DNA from 4 places in the Verrucosispora sp. NA02020 genome. Region 4 is predicted to be linked to each of the others. Evidence: riboswitches for the same ligand, from Rfam matches in the RefSeq annotation. Region 4 holds a riboswitch; each other region holds the start of a gene.
What was found. Region 4 has a riboswitch for cobalamin ahead of metE (5-methyltetrahydropteroyltriglutamate--homocysteine S-methyltransferase). Riboswitches for the same ligand answer to the same signal wherever they lie in the genome.

Region 1 (5,011 bases), 1.5 Mb from region 4:
GCACCTCCATCGCCGTGAGCGACGACCCGCCGATGGCCAGGAAGCGGTCGTCCGCCGCGATGGTGTCGGCGGGCCGGTCCAGCACCCGGGCCCAGACCGCCCGGACGACCTGCTCGACCCGTCGCCGGGACAGCGGCCCCGAGGACGGCGGCGCGGATACCGGGTGTGGGTCCGTCGAGGTCGCCGGTGGCGCGGGGTCGGACGTCGACGGGCGTGGGCGGCTGGTCGCCGCCAGGTGCCAGCGGCGTTCCCGTTCGGCGAAGTCACCGGCCAGGTAGCGTTCGCGCATCCGTCGCCGCCGCAGCTTGCCGCTGGTGGTGCGGGCGAACGCGCCGGGCGGAAGCGGCAGCACCCGCACGTCGTGGTGCCCGGCCGCCTCGGCGACCCGGGCCCGCGTGGCGTCGAGCACCACGGCTGCCCCGGCGGGCGGACGGGCCCAGGCCACGAAGACCACGATCCGCTCGCCGCCGCTGTCCGGGTCGGTGCAGCCGACCACCGCGGTCATCGTGGCCGGCAGCCCGGCGGTGGCGGCGGCCACCGCCTCCAGGTCGGACGCGTGGAACGTCCGGCCGTTGACGAAGATCACGTCCTTCGCGCGGCCGGTCACACAGAGCCGGCCGGCGCGTTGGAAGCCCAGGTCACCGGTGCGCAGCCAGCCGTCCACGAAGGTCTCCCGGCTGGCCTGCGGATCCCGGTGGTAGCCGCGCGCCACGTTCGGGCCGCGTACCTCGACCAGGCCCACCCGCTCCTCGGGCAGCGGACGGTGCCGCTCGTCGACGACGCGTACCTCGCAGCCGGGCACGGGGTGTCCCAGGTCCATCAGCTCCACCGCGTGCCTACCCGGCGCGGTGCTCACCGCCCGGCCCCGGCTCAGCGCGGCACGGTCCAGCACCAGCGGCGCGGCGACCTCCCCGGGCGGCGGGAAGGTCACCGCGAGGGTCGCCTCCGCCAGGCCGTACACCGGTCGCAGGGCGGCCGGGGCGAGCCCGGTCGGGCGGACGTGCGTCAGGAAGGCCCGCCACACCGTGGGGGAGATGGGCTCCGCGCCCACCACCACGCACCGGACGCGGCTCAGGTCGAGCGTGGCGAGAAGATCCGCCGGGACCCGGCGGACCGCCAGCGCCAGCGCGAAGTTCGCCGCCGAGAGCAGGGTCGCGCGATGCCGGTGGGCGGCGGTGAACCACAGTGCCGGGCGCTTGGCGAACGCCATCGGAGGTACGCGGACCTGCGTGCACCCGATGGCCAGCGGGGTCAGGTGAGTGCCGATCAACCCCATGTCGTGGAAGTACGGCATCCAGGTGACCAGCACGTCGTCCGGTCCGGCGCCGCTGGCCAGCCGGGACTGCTCCACATTGGCCAGCACGTTGGCGTGGGTCAGCTCCACCCCGCGCGGCGTGCCGGTGCTGCCGGAGGAGAACTGGAGGAACGCCACGTCGTCGGGGTCGGCGGCGAACGACTCCTCCAGCGGGGGGCTGGTACGCAGGTCGACCAGCCGCAGCACCAGGCCCGCCAGCCCGTCGGCGACCGCCCCGGTGGCGTCGTCCACCACGGTCACCGCGTCGGCGAGCAGCTCGCGCACCGCCCGTACCCGGGCCGGTTCGGGCGGCAGCGGCACCGGGACCAGCCCGGCGGCGAGCGCCCCCCAGAACAGCGGCTGGAAGTCGTCGCCGGCGTCGGCGACCAGGATCACCGGGGTGCCGGGGATCACGCCGGCCGCCCGGTAGCCGCCCGCCACCCGCAGCGACTCGTCCCGCAACTGCCGCACGGTGACGGTGCGCTCGGTGCCGTCCTCGCGAACGTGCACGACCACCTGGTCGGGTGCGCGATCTGCGGCCTGGACGAGGACGTCGAGCAGTGTCCGTCGGTCGCCGGGTCCGGCCGCAGTCTGCACGCGACGATGCTAGTGGGCATGATCGAGTACCCGGCCGACGGTCGCCGGGATGCCCGTCATCTGACACGCGACACGCCCGGCACAGCATCTGGTGTTGCCATCTCCGCACCGCACCCATATATGGTGTGCCCCGTAGCTGGTTCGACCGCCGCTCCACGGCGGTCGAGGCAAGAGGGAACCCGGTGTGAATCCGGGACTGCCCCGCAGCGGTGAGTGGGAACGACCGCCGTCATCACGCACTGGACCCGCCAGGTCTGGGAAGCGACGGCCAGTAGGCGCGAGCATCAGGCCCACGAGTCCGAAGACCTGCCAGCGCGCCGCACGCGACGTGTGCGGCGGTCGAAGGCCGCGTGGGACGGCCGACGCCAGGAGCTGGTCGTCACGGCAGCAGTGCCGTCGGCAGACCGGCGGCGTCCTCCCGCGCGGACCCGACGATCTCGGGGACAGGCGTGAGGAGGGGAACATGACGGTGACCCAGGAGCAGGCGGGGCCGGAGCAACGCCGGCACGTCATGCAGGTCCGCAAGCGGAACGGCGACACCGAGCCGGTGGACGTCAACAAGATCGTCAAGGCGGTCGAGCGGTGGGTCGCCGACCTGGACGAGATCGACCCGCTGCGGGTGGCGACGAAGACCATCAGCGGGCTGTACGACGGCGCGACCACGGCCGAGATGGACAAGCTCTCCATCCAGACCGCGGCCGAACTGATCGGTGAGGAGCCGCAGTACTCGAAGTTGGCGGCCCGACTGCTGGCCGCGTACGTGGACAAGGAGGTCCGCGGACAGCAGGTGGCCAGCTTCAGCCAGTCCATCCGGTACGCACACGGCCTGGGCCTGATCGGCGACGACACCGCCGCGTTCGTGGCCCGCAACGCCCGCAAGCTGGACGACGCCGTCGACCCGGCGGGGGACCTGCGCTTCGAGTACTTCGGCCTGCGCACCGTCGCCGACCGGTACCTGCTGCGGCACCCGCAGACCCGGCTCGTGGTGGAGACGCCGCAGTACTGGCTGCTGCGGGTCGCCTGCGGCCTGTCCCAGACGCCCGGCGAGGCGATCGGCTTCTACCGGCTGATGTCCAGCCTGGCCTACCTGCCCAGCTCGCCGACGCTGTTCAACTCCGGCACCCGGCACACGCAGATGTCCTCGTGCTTCCTGGTCGACTCGCCGCGCGACGAGCTCGACTCCATCTACGAGCGCTACCACCAGGTCGCGAAGCTGTCCAAGTTCTCCGGTGGCATCGGCATCTCCTGGTCCCGGGTGCGCGGTCGGGGCGCCCTGATCCGGGGCACCAACGGCAGGTCGAACGGCATCGTGCCGTTCCTCAAGACACTGGACGCCGGGGTGGCCGCGGTCAACCAGGGCGGCCGTCGCAAGGGCGCGGCCTGCGTCTACCTCGAACCGTGGCACCCGGACGTGGAGGAGTTCCTCGAACTGCGGGACAACACCGGCGAGGAGTCCCGGCGTACGCACAACCTGAACCTCGCCAACTGGATTCCGGACGAGTTCATGCGCCGGGTCGAGGCGGACGGCGACTGGTCGCTGGTCGACCCGTCGGACGCCCCCGAGCTGCCCGACCTGTTCGGTGAGGCGTTCGACGAGGCGTACCGCGCGGCGGAGAAGAAGGCGGTCAAGACCGTCAAGGCCCGCGACCTGTACGGCCGGATGATGCGGACGCTCGCGCAGACCGGCAACGGGTGGATGACCTTCAAGGACGCCTCGAACCGGCTCTCCAACCAGACCGGTGCCCCGGGCAACACCATCCACCTGTCGAACCTCTGCACCGAGATTCTGGAGGTCAACGACGACGCCGAGACGGCGGTCTGCAACCTCGGGTCGGTCAACCTGGGCGCGCACGTCACCGCGGACGGGGTCGACTGGGAGCGGCTGCGCGCGACGGTGCGTACCGCCGTGGTGTTCTTGGACCGGGTGATCGACATCAACTACTACCCGGCCGAGCAGGCGGCGGCGTCGAACCCGCGCTGGCGCCCCGTCGGGCTCGGGCTGATGGGCCTCCAGGACGCGCTCTTCACGCTGCGCCTGCCGTTCGACTCCCCGGCCGCCCGGGAGCTGTCGACCCGCGTGCAGGAGGAGATCTTCCTGACCGCGTTGGAGACCTCGTCCGGGCTCGCCGAGCGGTTCGGCCCGCATCCCGCGTACGCCGAGACCCGCGCCGCCCGGGGTGAGCTGCACCCGGACCTGTGGGGCGCCGAGGTCGGCCAGACCGGGCGGTGGGCCGCGCTGCGCGAGACGATCGGTCGGCACGGCCTGCGGAACTCGCTGCTGGTGGCGATCGCCCCGACCGCCACCATCGCCTCGATCGCCGGCTGCTACGAGTGCATCGAGCCGCAGGTGTCCAACCTGTTCAAGCGCGAGACGATGTCCGGCGAGTTCCTCCAGATCAACACCTATCTGGTCCGCGAACTGAAGGCGCGCGGGCTGTGGACGGCCCCGATCCGGGAGCAGATCAAGCGCGCCGAAGGTTCCGTGCAGGGCGTGGTCGAGCTGCCCGCCGACGTACGCGAGCTGTTCCGGACTGCGTGGGAGCTGCCGCAGCGGGCGCTGATCGACCTGGCGGCGGCCCGCGCCCCCTTCATCGACCAGTCGCAGTCGCTGAACCTGTTCCTGAGCGCGCCGACCATCGGCAAGCTCTCCTCGATGTACCTGTACGCCTGGAAGTCCGGGCTGAAGACCACGTACTACCTGCGGTCGCGTCCGGCGACCCGGATCCAGCAGGCCACTGTCGCCGTCACCCCGAGCGTCACGCCGGTCGTGGCGGTCAGCGACGACGAGGCGTTGGCCTGCTCCCTGGAGAACCCCGAGAGCTGCGAGGCATGCCAGTGACCACCGTCTCCGAGACCAGCACCAGCACGAGCACCGGCGTGGGGGAGCGGCACCTGCTGCTCGATCCCGGCATGGACCTGACCCTGCGGCCGATGCGCTACCCGCAGTTCTTCGACCGCTTCAAGGACGCCATCAAGAACACCTGGACGGTGGAGGAGGTCGATCTGCACTCCGACCTCGCCGACCTGGCCAAGCTCTCCCCGGCCGAGCAGCACCTGGTGTCCCGGCTCGTGGCGTTCTTCGCCACCGGCGACACCATCGTCGCCAACAACCTCGTGCTC
Region 2 (5,011 bases), 2.2 Mb from region 4:
GTGAGCGGAGCGTGCCGGCCGACGACGTTGGCCCGGATCAGTTCGGCGCGGCCCGAGCGTTCCTCGGCGCGGGTGTGCCGCACGACGGTCAGCATCCCCATGAGGCCGGCACCGATGATCACGTAGAGCCCGTACTGCCCGGCGAGAAACCGCTCGACGGTCAGGTCGTCGAAGCCGAAGCCGGGTCCGCCGAACAGCGCTCCGGCGGGGCTGGAGGTGAAGGCGGTCAGACCCGCCAGGTCCTGCGGGGTCTGGGCGACGGCCTCCAGCGCGGTGGTGAAGTACGCCATCAGCAGTGGCAGGCCCAGCGTCCACGCCGGGAACCGCAACCGGTCCCGGCGCAGCATGAACCTGAGCAGGGTGCCGGTCCCGGTGGCGGAGGAACCGGTGCGTACCGGGCCGCGCGGCGTCGTCGTGGTCATCACGCCACCTCCGTGGCCGAGGCGTGCGCGGGCTGGTCGCCGTAGTGACGCAGCAGCAACTGCTCCAAGGTCGGCGGGCGGACGGTCAGTCCTTGCACCTCCAGGTCGCCGAGCCGGCGCACCACGGCGGCGAGGTGTTCGCCGTCGACCTCGAAGCGGAGGTGGCCGTCCTCGGCCCGCAGTCCGTGTACACCGGCCATCCCGGCCACCGCGTCGGCGGGCTGGTCGGTGACCACGTCGACCGACGTACGGGTCAGGTGGCGTAGCTCGGTCAGCGAGCCGGTCTCGACGATGCGTCCCTGCCGGATGATCGAGATCTGGTCGGCGAGCACCTCGACCTGCGCGAGGATGTGACTGGACAACAGCACCGACCGGCCGGCCTCCTTGGCCTCGCGGATGCACTCCTGGAACACCGCCTCCATGAGTGGGTCAAGCCCCGCGGTGGGCTCGTCGAGCAGCAGCAGTTCCACGTCGCTGGCGAGCGCGGAGATGAGCGCCACCTTCTGCCGGTTGCCCTTGGAGTAGGTGCGGCCCTTCTTGCTCGGGTCCAGGTCGAAGCGTTGGCACAGTTCGTCGCGGCGGACCGGGTCGGCACCGCCGCGCAGCCGGGCGAACAGGTCGATCGCCTCGCCGCCGGTGAGGTTCGGCCACAGTTCCACGTCGCCGGGGACGTACGCGAGCCGACGGTGCAGGGACACCGCGTCCGCCCACGGGTCACCGCCGAGCAGCCGGGCCTGGCCTTCGTCGGCGCGCAGCAGGCCCAGCAGGATCCGGATGGTGGTGGACTTGCCGGCGCCGTTGGGGCCGAGGAAGCCGTGCACGGTGCCGGCGGCGACGTGCAGGTCCAGCCCGTCCAACGCGCGGACGCGGCCGAAGGACTTGGTGACGTGTCGGATGTCGATGGCAGCAGTCATCGCGGGAGACCTCGTTCGAGGAAGGCCCGGCACACCGGGCCGGAACGGATGCCGCCGACCGGTGGGACCGGCGGTGGAAGGAGGGGCCACGCCCAGAGGGCAATGTGGTGACTACGGTGCAGCGGTGTCCGCGCCGGGGGCGGCAGGCGGATCCGGGACGTACATCAGGTACTCGTCGAGCATCGACCGGTCGACGAGCAGCCCTTCGGTGAACAACTCCAGGGCCGGCAACGTGAGATCGTCGATGTAGCGGCGGAACAGGGCCGCGAACTGGTCCGGGGCGGCACCGGCTCCGTGCAGGGTGAACCAGAGCACCATGCTGCCGGTGGCCTGGTAGGCCAGATACCGCGCACGGGCGGCGGGGTCCCGGCTGGGCTTGATCACACCGGCGGACTCGGACGTGGAGAGGTATTCCTCCGCGTCGGCGATCATGTGCTCGATGAGTGTGGCCACCAGCTCACCACCGGCCTGCATGCTGCGCAGCAGGTATCGCACGATCGGCGCGTACTGCTCGACCTCCGCCAGTTGCGCCAACAGGGTCGTGCCGGTGCCGTCGGTCAGTGTCTTCGCCTTCTGCTCGCGCATCACGGCGAGCACCTGTTCGTCGCAGGCGCGACGCAGGCCGTCCTTCGAGCCGAAGTGATGAACGATCAGACCGGCGGCGACACCGGCGTCGGCGGCGATGGCGCGCAGCCCGGCACCGAATCCCTCCCGAGCGAAGCGGGAGATGGCGGCGTCACGGATACGGCTCGCGGTGGCGAACTCGCCACCGCGCCCTGCCGACATCACGTCGTCCGACGCCACGACACCAGATTAAACACCCGTTCAACGATCCCGCAATGGCCGTCCCGGGGCAGGCGGAGCCGACGTGGACTCCCGCCATGATCTAGGCCACTGACGGTGCTGCCTGCGTTGGTTAGGGTGACCTCGCCGTGGTGCTCGGGAAGCCGGTGTGAAACCGGTGCGGCCCTCGCCACTGTGATCGGGATGCTGGAGGCCACCGCAAGGTCACTGGGCGTATGCCTGGGAAGGCCGGCCACCGGCGCACCACCCGTCAGCCAGGAGACCGGCCACGGCACCTGTACGACCCGTCCACGAGGTGCTGGAAGGTGGTCCCGCTATGCGGTTCCCTGCGTCCTGGCGCGTTGCCGCGCCGCTCTCCGTCATGCTCGCCCTGGTCGGCGGATGCTCCGCGACCGGCCACAGTGAGCCGACTGCCACGGCCCCCGCCGCCGGGCCGGTCTCGGTGACCAACTGCGGCACACCGGTCACGGTCCCGAGCCCTCCGGCGCGGGTGGTGACGATGAACCAGCCTGCCACCGAGATCATGTTGGCGCTCGGCCTGGAGGACCGCATGGCCGGCACCGCCTACCTCGACGACGAGGTGCTACCCGAGTACGCCGCCGCGTACGCGAAGGTGCCGGTGTTGGCCAAGGAGTACCCGTCGAAGGAGAAGTTGCTCGAACTGGAGCCCGACTTCGTCTACGCCTCCTTCGCGAGCGCGTTCGGCGACGAGGGGGCCGGTGACCGCGCCGACTGGCAGAAACTCGGCGTGGGCACGTACGTCTCCGCCGCCGGATGTCCGAAGGAGACGCGACCGGCGAAGCTGGCGATCGACGACGTGTTCACCGAGATCCGGGAGATCGCCACGATCTTCGGCGTCGCGGAGCGGGCCGAGACGCTGATCGCCGACCAGAAGCAGCGCATCGCGAACGTGTCGGCGGGCGCGAAGGGCACGCGGGTGCTCTGGTGGGACGGCGGCAACGACGCGCCCAGTGCCGGCGCCTGCTGTGGCGGCCCGGCGATGATCATGTCTGCGGCCGGGGTCACCAACGTCTTCGACGACCTGACCGGCAGTTGGGCCGACACCAACTGGGAGGCCGTCGTCGAGCGCAACCCCGACGTCATCGTGCTCGTCGACGCGAGCTGGGACACCGCCGCCGACAAGCAGGCGTTCCTCGAGAAGCACGCGGCGCTCAGGGACCTGCCGGCCGTCAAGGGCAAGCGGTACGTCACCCTGGCCTTCTCCTCCACCGCGGCCGGGGTGCGGAACGTGCTCGCCGTGGAGGCGCTGGCCCGGGGCGTCGGCGGGGTGAGCAGCTGACCACCGTCACCACCCGGCCGGCGCAGACTACGCCGGCGAAGCCGGTCCGAGCGGTGCGCATGGTGGCCGTGGTGGTCGTACTCGCGGGTGGCCTGGTGTTGTCGGTGGGCGCGGCCGTGACGGTGGGGCCCGCAGACCTGTCGCTGGGCACCGTGTGGCTGGTGATCACCGATCATCTCGGCCTGACGAGCGCCGACGTGCCGCTGCTGCGCGACCACATCGTGTGGGAACTGCGGCTGCCGAGGGTGCTGGGCGCCGCCGTGGTCGGGGCCGGCCTCGCCGCCTGCGGGGCGGTCATGCAGACCGTCACCCGCAATCCGCTCGCCGACCCGTACCTCCTGGGTGTCTCCTCGGGGGCGTCGCTGGGTGCCGTGGCCGTCCTGGTCCTGGGACTCGGCGCGGGTGCCGTGGCGCTCACCGGGGGCGCGTTCGTGGGGGCGCTCGCCGCGTTCGCCGTCGTGGTCGCCGCCGCCGGCCGGCGCGCGGTCCTGCGACCGACCCGGGTGGTGCTGGCCGGCGTCGCCGTCGCGCAGCTCTGCGCCGCGCTGACGACGTTCGTGATCATCTGGGTGGCCCATCCGCATGCCACCCAGAGCATCACCTTCTGGCTGTCCGGCTCGCTCGCCCGCGTCGACTGGACCGCACTGGCGTGGGCGACGCCGCTGCTCGCGGTGGGGTTCGCCGTGATCCTCCGGTTCGCCCGCGCGCTCAACGCGTTCGCGTTCGGCGAGGAGGCCGCCGCCGCCCTCGGCGTGGACGTCCGGCGTGTCCGGTGGCTGCTGCTGGTCACCACGGCGCTGCTGACCGCCGTGCTGGTCTCGATAAGCGGCGCGATCGGGTTCGTCGGCCTGATCCTGCCGCACGCCGTGCGGCGGTTCACCGGCCCCGACCACCGGCGGCTGCTGCCGGTCGTGGTCCTCGCCGGAGCGATCTTCCTGATCTGGGTGGACACCGCGGCCAGGACCCTGTTCGACCCCCGCGAGCTGCCGGTGGGCGTGCTGACCGCCCTGCTCGGGGTGCCCGCGTTCGTGCTACTGCTGCGCCGAGGGGACCGGAACACCTGATGCTGGAGATCCGCGACGTCTCGTGGTCGGTGCCGGCCGCGCGACTCCTCGACGGCGTGACGTGCGCAGCGCCGCGCGGCACCCTGGTCGGACTGCTCGGCCCCAACGGGTCCGGCAAGACCACCCTGTTGCGGGTCGTCGCCGGGTTGATCGCCCCCCGATCCGGGACCGTGACCGTCGCGGGCGACGACGTGGCCGGGCTGCCGCGTGCCACCGCGGCACGGCGGATGGCCCTGCTCGCCCAGTACGCCGAGACCGACCTCGACCTGACCGCGCTCGACGTGGTGCTGCTCGGCCGCACCCCGCACCGCCGCTCCCGCTGGTCGGACACCGACACCGACCGGGCCGCCGCCGCCGACGCGCTCGACCGCGTCGACATGACCGGGTACGCCCACCGCCGCTGGCAGACGCTCTCCGGCGGGGAACGCCAACGGGTCCAACTCGCCCGGGCCCTGGCCCAGGAACCGCAACTGCTCCTGCTCGACGAGCCCACCAACCACCTCGACA
Region 3 (5,011 bases), 1.7 Mb from region 4:
GCAGGGACACGATAAAGCTCTAATGCGGACAAGTCGGGCATAAATTCCGAAACTTCACGGAGGTGTATCGACCGGCATCAAGTAAATCGAATTCGTTTCGCGATGCCGCTAGCATCGCCGGATGGCAACGCGACTCGTGCAGATCAACATGAAGGCCCGGGACGACTCCGCGCTGGGCGCTTTCTGGGCGGCGGCTCTCGGTTGGGGGATCTCCAGCGAGGAGCCAGGCGTCACCAACCTCGAACCCGAGGGTGTCGACTATCCCGACCCGGTCGCCGTCTTCGTCGACCTCGTCGTCTCCGCAGAACCCAAGACGGCGAAGAACCGGGTACACCTCGACCTCGCCACCACCTCGGCGGACCATCACGCCGCGACGGTCGCGCGTCTGAAGGAACTCGGTGCCACCCCCGCCGACGTGGGTCAGGGCGACGTCCCGTGGACGGTGATGGCCGACCCGGAGGGCAACGAGTTCTGCGTCCTGGAACCCCGGCCGACGCTCCAGGACGTCGGACCGGTCGCCGCCGTCGTGGTCGACTGCGCGGACCCGCGCGCCATGGCCGACTTCTGGAGCACCGCCACGGACTGGCGTGTGCACGACGTCACCGACCGCGCAGCGGTCCTGCGCTCCGCCGCCGACGTGGGCCCGTACCTGCACTTCCTCCGCACGCCCGACGTGAAGACCGGCTGGAACCGGGTCCACCTCGACGTCCGCCCGTATCCCGGTGACGACCCGCAGGCCGAGGTGGACAGGCTGCGGACACTGGGCGCCACCACCGTGGACGTGGGCCGCGACGATCTCCCGTGGACGGTCATGGCCGACCCGGAGGGCAACGAGTTCTGCCTCCTCGCCCCCGGCTGACGCGCACCCGGGATCAGCGGTCCGACGGCTCCCACCGGTCCCGGTGCACCGCTGCCTGCCAGGGACGGCGCTGCCGCCAGCCGTGTCGCTCCAGGTCCGGCACCTGCTCCAGGTGGGTGACCGGACCCAGGCACAGCCAGGCCACCGGGCGGACACCCGCCGGGATCCGCAGCAGGTCCCGCACGAACGGCTCCCGGTAGAACGAGACCCACCCCACGCCGAGCCGCTCGGCCGTGGCCGCCAGCCACAGATTCTGGATCGCCAGGCACACCGAGTACAGGCCGGCGTCGGCGATGGCGTGCCGACCCAGCACCGTCGGGGACCCCCGGTCCGGGTCGTACGTCACCACGACGGAGAGCGTCGACTCCACCACCCCGTCGATCTTGATCCGGCTGAACCGGCGCGCCTCCTCCCCGTGCAGACCGGCGGCGAAGACGTCCCGTTCCTGCTGCACGTGGCGGTGGAACTCCGCCCGCAACCCAGGATCGCGGACCAGGATGAAGTCCCACGGCTGCGACAGACCGACGCTGGGCGCGGCATGCGCGGCGGCCAGTACCCGATCGAGGACCTCGGCCGGGATCGGCGCGCCGGTGAACTCGCCCCGTACGTCCCGGCGGGCGTGGATGACCTCGTACACATCGTCGAACATGGGCAGGCTCCCGCTGCGCTCCAGGCCCTGCCCTCACGGCAGGGCAACCAGGCGCGAGGCCGGTCTTCGGACTTCCGGATCGTCACCTCACCGCCCGCCTTCCCGGCCCGAGCCGGGCCAGTGGCTGCGCGTGACGCGCGTGGGCGGCAGCTCCCCGGTCACCGCGGCGGGCCCGTGCCGGACTCTCACCGGCTTCCCGATTCTCCCCACCACCGGCGGGGCACCTCGCAACAGTTCGTGCCGCCGAGCACCCTACCGGACACCGTCGTCCGTCGGCGCTGCCCGATCGAGTCACTAGTCTCGGTGCCGTGACCTCCGAGACCACGCCCCTGCGGCAGCTCACCCTCGATCAGCTCCGGAAGCGGACGAGCGAGAAGTGGCGCGCCCACCCGGGCGACGTGCTGCCGATGTTCGTGGCGGAACTGGACGCGCCGCTGGCCGGGCCGGTCGTCGACGCGATCACAGAGGCCGTCCGACGTGGTGACACGGGCTACCCCGCCGGCACCGCCTACGCCGAGGCGCTCGCCAACTTCGCCCGCGACCGCTGGGACTTCGACGGCATCGCCGTGGACCGCACCACGATGGTCCCGGACGTGATGAGCGGCATCGTCGAGGTCCTCGACGTGATCTGCGGCCGGACGGACGCTGTCGTGGTCAACTGCCCGGTCTACGCGCCGTTCTACCAGGTGGTGGGGCGTACCGGTCGCCCCATCGAAGAGGCCCCGCTCGGCACGGACGGCCGGATCGACATGACGGTCCTGGACGACGCGTTCCGGCGCGCGGCACGTCGTGGCTCCCGGCCCGCGTACCTGCTGTGCAGCCCGCACAACCCGACCGGCACCGTGCACACCGCCGACGAACTCGCCGAGGTCGCCGCACTGGCGGACCGGCATGGTGTGCGTGTGGTGGTCGACGAGATCCACGCGCCGCTGGTGCTGGCCGGGGCGAGGTTCACGCCGTACCTGAGCGTGCCGGGCGCCGAGAACGGCTTCTCGGTGATCTCCGCGTCCAAGGCCTGGAACCTCGCCGGTCTCAAGGCCGCCGTCGCCGTCGCCGGACCCGCTGCGGTCGACGATCTCGCCCGCATCCCCGCCTGGGTCAACGAGAGCCCCAGCCATGTCGGAGTGCTGGCCCACGTCGCCGCCCTGCGGGACGGCGGCGGATGGCTCGACGCCCTCCTGGCCGATCTCGACGAGAACCGTCGTCTCCTCGCCCGGCTACTCGCCGAACACCTTCCCGCGGTCCGATACCGCCCTGGCGAGGGCACCTATCTGGCCTGGCTCGACTGCCGCGCCCTCGGCCTCGGTGACGACCCCGCCGCGACTTTCCTCGAACGCGGCCGGGTGGCGCTCAGTCCCGGCCCCGTCTTCGGCACCGGGGGAGCGGGACACGCGCGATTCAACCTCGGCACCACCCCCGAGCTGGTCGCCGAAGGAGTGCGGCGGATGGCCGGGGCACTGACCTGACGCCGGTGGCACTGCCGGCCCGTTCGCAGCGAACGCCGGGATTGCTACTGTGGTGAACATGTATGCACCCGAGGATCGCACCGCCAAGGCGATCATTCGGGACACGGCCCTGGAACTCTTCGGCGAACAGTGGCCGGCGGCCGCGTCGCTCAAGCAGGTGGCGGAGCGCGCGGGAGTCTCGCAGTCGCTCATCATCAAGCACTACGGGTCGCGGGAGGGCCTGGTCGCCGCCGTGGACGCGCACGTGCTGGGCGTGTTGGGCAACGCGCTGGAGGCACTCGCCGAGACAGCCGGTTCCGGCCCGCCCGACCGCTTCCTCGCGTCGGCCGACGCGCTGTCCTCCCCGTCGGCCACCCGGTATCTCGCGCACCTGCTCGTCGGCACCACGTCGCGCTCGGTCGAGGCGTACCGGATGCTGCAGGGGTTCGCCGACTCGCTCATGCACCGGATGGCCGACGCGGGCGCGGTCGCCCCGGACGTGGACCGGGCACAGCTCGCGGTCGTGCTGCTGGCCCACGAGCTCTCCATCATCCTGCTGCGCGACCGCATCACCGACGTGCTCGGCACCGATCCGATGGGCCACGACGGCCTGCGGCGCTGGTGGGGCACCATCGACCGGCTCTACTCCGGCACCGCGATCCAGGAGCCCGTCCCGGCCGACGGCTGAGTGACGTCGTCGAGTCGGGCAGACCCTCGACTCGACGGGTGCACAAACGTTCACTATGCTGAGCGATAGTTCACCACCCGTCCTGCGAGCGAACGGCAGCCATGCCCACGACCTGCTGCCCGGCTCCGTGACCAGGGAAGGGACGTCATGACCGACACCGGAGAAACCCGCACGCGCACCGAGGACGTCGCCGTGTCCGAGCGTGCCCTGGCCCGCACCGGGACCCTCGTCCTCGCCGGCTTCGCCCTGCTCTGGGCGGTCTCCGGCCTGCACCCCGCGCCCGCCGCCGCGCGCATCCCGCTGCTCGTCGCCGCGACCGTGATCACCGCCACCGTCCTCGCCCTGGGGATGACCCGGCCTCGACCGCAGGACCACCGCCGACTGTCGGCGTCCTGGATGCGCCGGTTCAACCGAGTCGGCGTCGTACAGGGACTGTTGATCGGCGGCGTCTGCCTGGTCGCCGTGCCGACCGGACACCCGAGGCTGATCCCCACCCTCGTCCTGGTCATCGTCGCGGCGCACTTCGTGCCGCTCGTCGCGATCCTCCGCCAACGCGAGTACGTGTGGACAGCACTCGCACTCGCCCTGGTGGCGGTCGTGTCCTTCGGCGCCTACGTCATGGGAATGCCGGAACTCGCGGCGGCCGTCACCTCGTTCGGCGCGGCCATCGTGCTCTGGGTGACCGCGGTGGTGGTCACCCGACGACCGTGACGTCCTTCCAGAACGCGACCCGGTCCCGGACCATCTCCGCCTCCGGCAACGGCTCCGGGTAGTACCAGACGGCGTCCACGCTGGTCTTCCCGTCGTGATCGAGCGTGTAGTAGGACGCGGTGCCCTTCCACGGGCAGTGCGTGTGCGTGTCGGACTCGCGCAACAGGTCGTCGCGGAGCGCCGCGCGGGGGAAGTAGTGGTTACCCTCGACCACGACGGTGTCCGTGCTCTCGGCGATGACCAGGTCGTTCCAGATCGCTTTCGGCATGGGCCCAGACTATGCCGATCCGCGCGCCGGTTCACCCCGTGTCAGCGCGGCACCTCGTGCAGCGTCACGGCGTCGAGCCGACCCTCGGTCACCTCGGCGGTGAGGTACGTCGCGTACGGCTGGCGCCGCCGGTCGGTCGGCGAACCGGGGTTGAGCAACCGCAGGCCACCGGGCGCCTCGCTGTCCCAGGGGATGTGGGAGTGCCCGAACACGAGCAGGTCGCAGTCGGGGAACCGGGCCGCGCACCGCCGCTCCCGGCCGCCGGCCGGACCGGTCTCGTGCACCACCGCGATCCGCAGGCCGTCGACGTCCGCGCGGGCGATCTCCGGCAACCGGGTACGCAACTCGGGGCCGTCGTTGTTGCCGAAGACGCCGATCAGTCGGGCACGAC
Region 4 (5,011 bases):
GTTGCGGATCGCCGCCGCCTGGTCGTGGCGGATCATCGTCATCGGCATCGTCGGCTGGGCGATGCTGCGGTTCATGGGCACCATCCGCGTCGTGATCGTGCCCCTGCTGGTGGCGCTGCTGCTCTCCGCACTGCTGGCACCCGCCGTCGGCTGGCTGCTGCGGGCCCGCTTCCCCCGTTCGCTGGCCACCGCCGTGGTGCTGATCGGTGGACTGGCCGCCGTGGTCGGCACGCTGACCATGGTGGTCAGCGAGTTCGTCACCGGCCTGCCCGACCTCAGCCGCAACGCGGCCGACGGCATCGGTCAGATCCAGAACTGGCTGCGCGACGGGCCGCTGAACCTCTCCGACGGCACGTTGAACCAGTACATCCAAGCCGGGCAGAACTGGATCAACGAGAACACCCAGGCGCTGACCACCGGCGCGCTCTCCACCGCCGGCACGGTGGTGGAGATCTTCACCGGCGCGCTGCTGGTTCTCTTCGCCATGTTCTTCTTCCTCCGCGACGGCCAGCGCATCTGGCGGTTCATCGTGGGGATGTTCCCGGCCCCCGCCCGCTGGCGCCTCGACGACGCGGGCAGGGCCTCGTGGCAGACCCTGGTCGCCTACGTGCGGGCCACCGTGCTGGTGGCGTTCATCGACGCGGTGGGCATCGGTATCGCGCTGGTGCTGTTCGACGTGCCGTTCGCCTTCGCCCTGGCCGCGCTGGTCTTCCTCGGCGCGTTCATCCCGATCGTCGGTGCCACGCTCTCCGGCGCGGTGGCGGTGCTGGTCGCCCTGGTGGACGGCGGCTGGGTCACCGCGCTGTTCATCCTCGGCGCGGTGATCGTGGTGCAGCAGGTCGAGGGGAACGTCCTCCAGCCGTGGATCATGGGCAAGGCGGTGGCGCTGCACCCGCTGCCCGTGGTGCTGGCGGTCACCGCCGGTGTGGTGCTCGACGGCATCTTCGGCGCGCTCATCGCCGTACCGCTGATCGCCGTGCTCAACACCGCGGTCCGGCGGCTGGCCCGACGCCTCCCGCCGGCCGAGCAGCCACCGCCCCCGGAGGCGGTCGTGGTCAAGGCCACCACACCCTGACCCTTCCGGTCCTCTCGGGTGTGCGGTCCGTCGGCGGCGCCCGCCGGTGGGTGGCTCCCACCGGCGGGCACCACCGGTCAGGCGTCGCTCGGTGCGGGCGTCGGCCCGTCGGCGGCCAGTTCGGCGCGGACCGAGGCGGCGGCCCGGACCAGCGCGGTCAGTGCGGGACGGACCTCGTCGTAGCCCCGGGTCTTGAGCCCGCAGTCGGGGTTGACCCAGAGCCGGTCCGGCCCGACGACCGCCGCCGCCCGGCGCAGCGCGGTGACCACCTCGGCGCCGTCGGGCACCCGGGGCGAGTGGATGTCGTAGACACCCGGCCCGATGCCCCGGGTGTAGCCGACGGTGGCCAGGTCGTCGAGGATCTCCATCCGGGAACGGGACGCCTCGATGCTGGTCACGTCGGCGTCCAGGGCGTCGATGGCGGGCAGCACCTCGCCGAACTCCGAGTAGCACAGGTGGGTGTGGATCGCCGTGGCGTCGGCGACGCCGCTGGTCGCCAGTCGGAACGCCGCCACCGACCAGTCCAGGTAGCCGGCGTGGTCCCGGCGGCGTGGTGGCAGCAGTTCCCGCAGGGCGGGCTCGTCGACCTGGATGATCCGGATGCCCGCCGCCTCCAGGTCCCGCGCCTCGTCACGCAGGGCCAGGGCGACCTGCCGGGCGGTCTCCGCCAGCGGCTGGTCCACCCGGACGAACGACCAGGCCAGGATGGTCACCGGACCGGTGAGCATGCCCTTGACCGGCCGGTCGGTGAGGGACTGGGCGTACCGGGACCAGGTCACCGTGATCGGTGCGCGCCGGGTCACGTCGCCGTACAGGATCGGCGGGCGTACGCACCGGGAGCCGTACGACTGGACCCAGCCGTGGGCGGTGGCGGCGAAGCCGTCGAGGTGTTCGGCGAAGTACTGCACCATGTCGTTGCGCTCCGGCTCGCCGTGCACCAGCACGTCCAGCCCGAGGCGTTCCTGTTCGGCCACCACCTCGGCGATCTCGGCCCGCATCCGCTCGGCGTAGCCGGCCGCGTCCAGGCGACCGGCCCGGTGCTCGGCCCGGGCCCGGCGCAACGCCTCGGTCTGCGGGAACGACCCGATGGTGGTGGTCGCCAGCGCGGGCAGCCCGAGGCGTCGGCGCTGGGCCTCGGCGCGCTGCGGGTACGGGCCGCGTCGGGTGTGCTCGGGCCGCAGGGCCTCCAGGCGGGCACGGACCGCGTCGTCGCGCCACTGTGCCGGCACCGGCGCAGGCGCGGCGGGCAGCTCGCCCACCCCGTCGCGCAGCACCCGACCGAGCGCGACCACCTCGTCGACCTTCTGACGGGCGAACGCCAACCGGTCCCGTAGCCGGGGGTCCAGCTCGGTCTCGGCGGCCAGGTCCACCGGCACGTGCAGCAGCGAGCAGGAGGTGGACACCGCGACGGTGTCGGCGAGCCCGGTGAGGGTGGCGCCGACAGCCGCAGCGGCCCGCAGGTCGGTCCGCCACACGTTGCGGCCGTCGACCAGCCCGGCGACCACGGTCCGGCCCGGCAGCGCGCCGTGGCCGGCGAGCCGGTCCAGGTCACCCGGTCCGGCGACCAGGTCCAACCCGATCGCCTCGATCGGCGTGTCCAGCAAGGCGGGCAGCGCATCGCCGAGTTCGCCGAAGTAGGCGGCGACGAACAGGCGGGGCCGGTGGGTCAGCGCGCCGAGGCGGGCGTAGGCGGCGCTGAGGGCGCGGATCTCGGCGTCGGACCGGTCGCCGACGTACGCCGGTTCGTCGAGCTGCACCCACGGCACCCCGACGTCGGCGAGCGCGGTCAGCAGGTCGGCGTAGACGTCGACGAGGTCGTCCAGCCGGTCGAACGGGCGGAACCCGTCCGGCGCGTCGGCGGTGGGCTTGGCGAGCAGCAGCAGGGTGGCCGGGCCGACCAGCACCGGACGGGTGGTGATGCCGAGCGCCCGCGCCCGCCCGTACTCGGTCAGGGGCGTGTCGGCCCGGGCGGCGAAGGCGGTGTCCGGGCCGATCTCGGGCACCAGGTAGTGGTAGTTGGTGTCGAACCACTTCGTCATCTCCAGCGGCGGCTCCTGGGCGGTGCCGCGTGCCATGGCGAAGTAGGTGTCCAGCTCACCGAGGCCGAGCCGGCGGAACCGGTCGGGTACGGCGTCGACCGTGACGGCCGCGTCGAGCACGTGGTCGTAGAGCGAGAACGTGTTGGACGGTACGGCGGACAGGCCGGCGTCGTGCAACGTACGCCAGGTCTCCTCGCGTACCTGCGCGGCGGTGGCCCGCAGGGTCGGCTCGTCGATGCGGCCGGCCCAGTAGCCCTCGACCGCGGTCTTGAGTTCACGGCGCGGGCCGATGCGCGGATAGCCGAGCACGGTGCTCGTGCCGAACGGAGTGGTCATGTCGCCAGGGTTCCCTTCCCTCGAGGTCCGGCGGTACGGCTCCGGGGAAGGCTGGGGAGGGCACGGTGCGACGACCGACCTCGCCCGGGCCCTCCCGCGAGGCCGACGGCGGCGTGCGCGGCTGCGCACGCGGCACGGGCAGGTCTTCGGACTCGTGGGCGCGACCGGCTGGGCCGGTCTCCTACTGGCCGTCGCTTCCCGGACCCGACAGGGCGTCCAGTGCGTGTGACGGCGGTCGTTCCCACTCACCGCTGCGGGGCAGTCCCGGACTCACACCGGGTTCCCTCTTACGACGCCTCGACCGGACGGCCGGGGCGAACCAGTACCGTCTCGGATCCTAGCGTCCGGATCACGCGTGACGACCGGCGCGCGGGTGTGATGTCCGCACGGCGACACGGGGTCGAGCGGAGCGTGAACAACGACTCATCCGGCTTCCGCTGGCGTGATCTTGGTGTTAGCTTTTTGCAAAGGCTTGGCAAGAACAACGACTTTGCGTGGGAGAGCGGTGAGCGTCACCACCCTGCCGACGAGCCCGACGGACGTGCTCGGTGTGGCGGCGCAGCGCCGCCGGACCGGCCTCTGGCTGCTCGCGCTGACCCTCGGCCTGGTCCTGACCGGCCTGGTCGCGGTCGGGGCCGGGGCGATCGGCATCCCGCCGCTCACGGTGGCCCGGATCATCGGGCACCAGCTCGTCGGCGTGCCGGGCGAGGTGAGCTGGACCGGACCGCAGCAGGCGATCGTCTGGCAGGTCCGACTGCCCCGGGTCCTGCTCGGCATGCTGGTCGGCGCCGGGCTGGCGGTCTGCGGCGTGGCCTTGCAGGCCATGGTCCGCAACGTGCTCGCCGACCCGTACCTGCTGGGGATCAACTCCGGCGCCTCCAGCGGCGCGGCCGCCGCGATCCTCTTCGGCGCCGGCGCCGGCTTCGGCCAGTACGCGCTCTCCACCAGCGCGTTCGTCGGCGCGCTCGGCGCCTCGCTGCTGGTCTTCCTGATCGCGCGCAGCGGCGGCCGGGTCACCTCCATCCGGCTGCTGCTGGCCGGCGTCGCCGTCGGGTACGCGCTGTACGCCACCACCAGCTTCCTGATCTTCGCCTCCGGATCCGCCGAGGGTGCCCGGTCGGTGATGTTCTGGCTCCTCGGGTCGCTGGGCCTGGCCCGCTGGAACGCCCTGCTGCTGATCGCCGCCGTGGTGCTGATCGGCACCATCGGATACCTGACCGTCGTCGGACGGCGGCTCGACGTGCTGGCCATCGGCGACGAGACCGCGCACACCCTGGGCGTCTCGCCGGACCGGTTCCGCCTCCGGCTGCTCGTGCTGGTCTCGCTCAGCGTCGGCATCCTGGTCTCCGCCGCCGGCAGCATCGGTTTCGTCGGCCTGGTCGTGCCGCACCTGGCCCGCCGCATCGTCGGCGCACCGCACGTCCGGGTGGTGCCGGTGGCCGCGCTGCTCGGGGCGATCCTCCTGGTCTGGGCCGACGTGCTGGCCCGGGTGCTGCTGGCACCGCAGGAGATCCCGATCGGCATCATCACCTCCCTGCTCGGTGCCCCCTTCCTGCTGGTC

Region 1: linked by a shared signal. The riboswitch ahead of HUT12_RS14825 (ribonucleoside-diphosphate reductase subunit alpha) and the one ahead of metE (5-methyltetrahydropteroyltriglutamate--homocysteine S-methyltransferase) in region 4 are both predicted to bind cobalamin.
Region 2: linked by a shared signal. The riboswitch ahead of HUT12_RS11650 (ABC transporter substrate-binding protein) and the one ahead of metE (5-methyltetrahydropteroyltriglutamate--homocysteine S-methyltransferase) in region 4 are both predicted to bind cobalamin.
Region 3: linked by a shared signal. The riboswitch ahead of bluB (5,6-dimethylbenzimidazole synthase) and the one ahead of metE (5-methyltetrahydropteroyltriglutamate--homocysteine S-methyltransferase) in region 4 are both predicted to bind cobalamin.

What each region holds. Positions count from the first base shown of each region.
Region 1 covers NZ_CP054923.1:3,393,604-3,398,614, forward strand. Annotated here, with positions in the region: gene HUT12_RS14820 (non-ribosomal peptide synthetase/type I polyketide synthase) at 1-1,891, opposite strand, end outside; cobalamin riboswitch at 2,012-2,220, shown strand; gene HUT12_RS14825 (ribonucleoside-diphosphate reductase subunit alpha) at 2,355-4,730, shown strand; gene HUT12_RS14830 (ribonucleotide-diphosphate reductase subunit beta) at 4,721-5,011, shown strand, end outside.
Region 2 covers NZ_CP054923.1:2,640,764-2,645,774, forward strand. Annotated here, with positions in the region: gene HUT12_RS11635 (ABC transporter permease) at 1-422, opposite strand, end outside; gene HUT12_RS11640 (ABC transporter ATP-binding protein) at 422-1,336, opposite strand; gene HUT12_RS11645 (hypothetical protein) at 1,448-1,921, opposite strand; partial or broken gene HUT12_RS33350 (TetR family transcriptional regulator) at 1,955-2,122, opposite strand; cobalamin riboswitch at 2,253-2,426, shown strand; gene HUT12_RS11650 (ABC transporter substrate-binding protein) at 2,457-3,440, shown strand; gene HUT12_RS11655 (iron ABC transporter permease) at 3,512-4,504, shown strand; gene HUT12_RS11660 (ABC transporter ATP-binding protein) at 4,504-5,011, shown strand, end outside.
Region 3 covers NZ_CP054923.1:3,172,980-3,177,990, forward strand. Annotated here, with positions in the region: gene HUT12_RS13830 (VOC family protein) at 122-859, shown strand; gene bluB (5,6-dimethylbenzimidazole synthase) at 873-1,508, opposite strand; cobalamin riboswitch at 1,548-1,751, opposite strand; gene HUT12_RS13840 (MalY/PatB family protein) at 1,817-2,974, shown strand; gene HUT12_RS13845 (TetR/AcrR family transcriptional regulator) at 3,033-3,641, shown strand; gene HUT12_RS13850 (hypothetical protein) at 3,789-4,352, shown strand; gene HUT12_RS13855 (DUF427 domain-containing protein) at 4,336-4,620, opposite strand; gene HUT12_RS13860 (metallophosphoesterase) at 4,662-5,011, opposite strand, start outside.
Region 4 covers NZ_CP054923.1:4,848,799-4,853,809, forward strand. Annotated here, with positions in the region: gene HUT12_RS21195 (AI-2E family transporter) at 1-1,075, shown strand, start outside; gene metE (5-methyltetrahydropteroyltriglutamate--homocysteine S-methyltransferase) at 1,153-3,450, opposite strand; cobalamin riboswitch at 3,570-3,789, opposite strand; gene HUT12_RS21205 (iron ABC transporter permease) at 3,956-5,011, shown strand, end outside.